DNA from 2 places in the Sphingomonas taxi genome. Region 2 is predicted to be linked to the other one. Evidence: riboswitches for the same ligand, from Rfam matches in the RefSeq annotation. Region 2 holds a riboswitch; the other holds the start of a gene.
The links. Region 2 has a riboswitch for cobalamin ahead of MC45_RS17065 (TonB-dependent receptor plug domain-containing protein). Riboswitches for the same ligand answer to the same signal wherever they lie in the genome.
Positions count from the first base shown of each region.

Region 1: it holds a riboswitch for cobalamin, as region 2 does, so the genes downstream of both, MC45_RS06265 (TonB-dependent receptor) here and MC45_RS17065 (TonB-dependent receptor plug domain-containing protein) in region 2, are expected to answer to the same signal.

Region 1 covers NZ_CP009571.1:1,414,671-1,416,867, forward strand. The annotation lists gene MC45_RS06265 (TonB-dependent receptor) at 1-1,038, opposite strand, end outside; cobalamin riboswitch at 1,207-1,442, opposite strand; gene MC45_RS06270 (hypothetical protein) at 1,775-2,092, shown strand; gene MC45_RS06275 (PepSY-associated TM helix domain-containing protein) at 2,089-2,197, shown strand, end outside.
Region 2 covers NZ_CP009571.1:3,739,243-3,741,439, forward strand. The annotation lists gene MC45_RS17055 (response regulator transcription factor) at 1-189, shown strand, start outside; gene cobU (bifunctional adenosylcobinamide kinase/adenosylcobinamide-phosphate guanylyltransferase) at 283-804, opposite strand; cobalamin riboswitch at 833-1,036, shown strand; gene MC45_RS17065 (TonB-dependent receptor plug domain-containing protein) at 1,173-2,197, shown strand, end outside.

The sequences.
Region 1 (2,197 bases), 1.5 Mb from region 2:
GCGTTTCTCACCCCGCCCGCCGATGATCCAGCGTGTGTCGAATTGGCGGATTTGTGCGCTGGTCCCGTCGGGGTCTGTGTAGGTCGGGTTCGAATACATCGACCAATCATAGAACTGACCGTAAACGTTGGCGCGCCAGTCGGGCTGGCGGACCGCGATGTTGCCAATGAGCCGCGTCGTCTCGCCGCGCGCGGTCGGATCGGGTGAGCAGAACACGTCCTTGCAGCCCGGCGTGCCGATGATCCGTTCGGGTATTTGTTCGGTCGGACGCCAGGTCGCCCGATAGGCGTTGAGCGATGTCTCTATCCGACCTGCGCCGGCCGGAGCGATATACTTCGCGAAGCCCGAGGCATGGCGCAGATGTTCGGGCTCCTGCCAAGGGCCGTCATAGACTTTGGCCTGCGCGACCAGCGTGAGCTTGCCGGCACCCACATCGTCGATGGTCCCACCCGCCGCGATCCGGCCATAGCCATACGATCCACCCTCGACCGACAACCACGGCCGGGCGAAGCCGTCGATCGTGGTCATGTAGGCCGCGCCGGCGAGCGCGAAGTCGCCACCGTCGGCCCGGTACGGGCCTTTGCGGAAATCCTCGCGCGCGACGGTCTCGGGGATCAGGCCGTTGAGGTCGAGATAGCCCTGGCCGTGGCCATGGGTACGCAGGTTCATCTGCACCCCATCGATGGCGGTGGTGAAGTCCGACCCGTGATCGAGGTTGAACCCGCGCAGAAAATACTGGTTGGCCTTGCCGCTGCCCGAATGCTGCGCGGCAACCATGCCGGGGATCGCCTCCAGCAGTTCCGCGACGCGCAGCAAGGGTCGAACCAGCAGATCGGCACCGGCAACCGTGCCCTCGCTCGCCGCATGCGCGACGCCGATCTTCGCCTCGCCGCGACCGAACACGACGAGGTCGTTCTCCGCAGCGTCGGTCGAGGCAACCGCGCCATCTTGCTCCTGTGCCCGTGCCGGCGTCGTGCCGCACACCGTGGCGAACGCGACATAGCCAAGCCATGCCGCCCGTAATTCCAAAATCTTCATGTCCGTTCCCGCGCGCCAAGCGACATCGGACGGGGGCGTCCGCTGCGAACGGTCGGCGCGCGTCGGCAGGCGGACGCAAGCACCCGCGACACGAACCGATGCGACCCCCGCCGCTCGTTCGTCGCTCAGACGGAAGAACCGTGCCCCGACCATCCCCTGGACCAAAGCAAGAGCGACCAGACGCTGGCAGGTCTCCTGGCTCACGGGTCGTCGCTCGACATACGGCCTTCCCAGATCTTGCCGATGCGGCGTCGATCCAGTGGCTGCGCCCTGTCGAAAAGGGCGCGATGTACGTCTCGCTCGCCGCTTACAGTTGCAGGGACAGCCTCGGCATCGGGAGAATAACTCCCTCACCGCGTTCCCTTTTAAGTCCCTCCCGGGACACCAGCGCGATCATTGCCCGACCGATGATACCATCGTTCGGACGAGGAGACGTAGCTGGAGGTTTGCCGATCCGCAAGATCGCTGCCGGATGTCCGATGACTCCTGACCGTAGGATGCTGTCCTACACAACGTCGGCCTGCTACGCGCAGACGGTCTTTCTCATCGTAGCGACCGTTCGGGCAGTTATGACATCAAAAACGGAAACGATAGGACTGCATCGTTTCCGTTCAGGTGTCCATCTTGTCCATGTTGCCGCAATTCGGCCACATTCTCGGATGGCGAAACTTCGCTATTGATAGGCGTTCGCAAGACCGTCTATAGAGGCCGCCATGGCCGCTCCGACGACCCCCCGATGCTGATGCAGGCGAGCCCGCCCTGCCCGACCCCGACGCCGGCCGCGACGGCGCGCTGGTCGATGGTCGCGCGCTGCTTCACCGCATTGGTCGGTGGTTACGCCGCCGCGGCGGCGCTCGCCACGCTCCTTGCCCGGCTGCTGCCGATCGACCGGGCCGAGGCGACCGCGCTCGGCATGATCCTCTCCGTCCTGCTCTACGCGCTCATCGGGCTGTGGTGCTTCCACGAACCCCGACTCGGCCGGGTCGCCGCCTGGATATGGGGTCTGGCGATCGGCGGCGGCGCGCTGGTCTGGCTGCTCGGGTTGCGGCCGTGAACGGCAATCTGCGGCAGAATATGGCGTGGATCCACGGCTGGCTCGGGCTCGTCGCCGGCTGGATCCTGTTCGCGATGTTCCTGACCGGCACCGCGAGCTATTTCC
Region 2 (2,197 bases):
CGCCACCCCGGGCGGGTGGTGACGCACCAGCGAATCCTTGCGGCGGCGTGGGGCGGCGACGACGATCCGCGGGTGGAATATCTGCGCATCGTCGTGCGCAACCTGCGCCTGAAGCTGGAAGAGCCGAACGCGACCGGGAGCGTGATCGCCAACGAACTGGGCGTGGGATATCGGTTGCTGGTGGGGTGAAAGAGGGGGGCGACCGTTCGCCCTGAGCTCGTCGAAGGGCAGGTGGGTCTCACCGTGCTTCGACAGGCTCAGCACGAACGGGTCAGGGGCGGATCAATCCCTCCCCGGAAACGGCTGCAACGGCAGCACCATGCCGGCGGCGACGAAATAGACCTGGCGCATCGCGGTGGCGACCTGCTGGTTGAGCCGGCCCGCGGCGTCGCGGAAGGCGCGGCCGAGCGGATGGTCGGGGACGATGCCGAGGCCGACCTCGTTGCTGACGACGAACAGCGGCAGCGGGGTTGCGGCGAGCGCGGCGAGCAGGGCGTCCGACCGCGCCGCCACGTCGTGCTCGCCGAGCATCACGTTGGTCAGCCAGAGCGTCAGGCAGTCGATCAGGATCGCGCCATCCTCGATTGCGGCGATCGCCTCGGGCAGCGCGAGCGGGCATTCGACGGTCGTCCAGCGCGTGTCGCGGTCGGCGCGGTGGCGGGCGATCCGGTCGGTCATCTCGCCGTCCCACGCCTCGGCCGTGGCGAGATAATGGAGCGGGCCGGCGCAGCGCTCGGCGGCGGCCTGCGCCAGCCGGCTTTTGCCCGAGCGGGCACCGCCCAGGAACAGCGTCTTGGCTGCGATCATCTTGCCTTCGTCTCCGCGGGGTTCTAGGGGCGCCAATGCGACAGGTTCCCAGAGATGGGATGAAAAGGGAACCCGGAAGCGAGCCTTGAGGCTCGCCGGCCGGGGCTGCCCCCGCAACTGTGACCGGCGAGCCCTGCTCCCCGCGCGCCACTGGATCATCCCGATCCGGGAAGGCCGGGCAGGGCGACGACCCGCGAGCCAGGAGACCTGCCCGTCGCGGTTGTCCTTCGTCCGGACGGGGTGTGCCGGCACGATCGAGGATTTCCTCGCGAGACGACGATGTTGGGGGCGTTGCGCGGCGGACAGACCGGTTCCGGCGAAATCGCGGTGCGTGCTCCCGTTGTTGCAACGAGGGGGAAACCATCGTGAAGAACTACGCCTGTCTCATCCTGCTGCCGTGCATCGCGGCCGCGACACCTGCCTTCGCCCAGACCGCGCAATCGACCAGCGGCCTTGAGCAGGTCGCCGACGCCGGCAGCGACATCCTCGTCACCGCCAATCGCGAGGCGCGACCCGCTTCCACCGTCGGCCAGGCGGTGACCGTCCTCGACACCGCGACGATCACCCAGCGGCAGGCGGTGGTCGTCGCCGACCTGCTGCGCCAGACGCCGGGCGTCAGCGTGACGCGCAACGGCGGCGTCGGCACCGCGACCTCGGTCAACATCCGCGGCGCGGAGAGCGATCAGACCGTCGCGCTGATCGACGGGATCAAGCTCAACGATCCCTCGTCGCCGGGCGGCGGCTTCGACTTCGGCGGGTTGCTGATCGGCAATATCGCGCGGATCGAGGTGCTGCGCGGCGCACAATCGGTGCTGTGGGGCAGTCAGGCGATCGGCGGCGTCGTCAACCTCATCACCCGTCAGCCGACCGAGCAGGTCGCGGTCAACGCGCGCGTCGAGGGCGGCTGGCACGAGACCGGGCAGGGCTTCGCCAACGTCTCTGGCAAGATGGGGCCGGTGTCGGCGAGCCTGGGCGGCGGCTATTACACCACCGAGGGCATCTCGGCCTATGCCCCCGGCACGGAGCGCGACGGTTACCGCAATTATGCCGCCAACGGCAGCCTCGGCATCGCGCTGGCGCCGACCGTCTCGGTCGATGTGCGCGGTTTCTATTCCAACGGCCGCACCGATATCGACGGCTTCCCGCCGCCGACCTTCGCCTTTGGCGATACGCGCGAATATGGCACGAGCGAGCAATGGACGGGCTATGCCGGACTCAATGCGGCGCTGTTCGACGGCCGGTTCCGCAACCGCTTCGGCTATGCGCACACCGATACCGACCGGCACAATTACGATCCCGACGGCACGCCGACCGAGACGTTCGCCGGCAAGGGGCGCAACGACCGGATCGAATATCAGGGCGTCGCCGATCTTGGTTCCGCGGTGTTCGC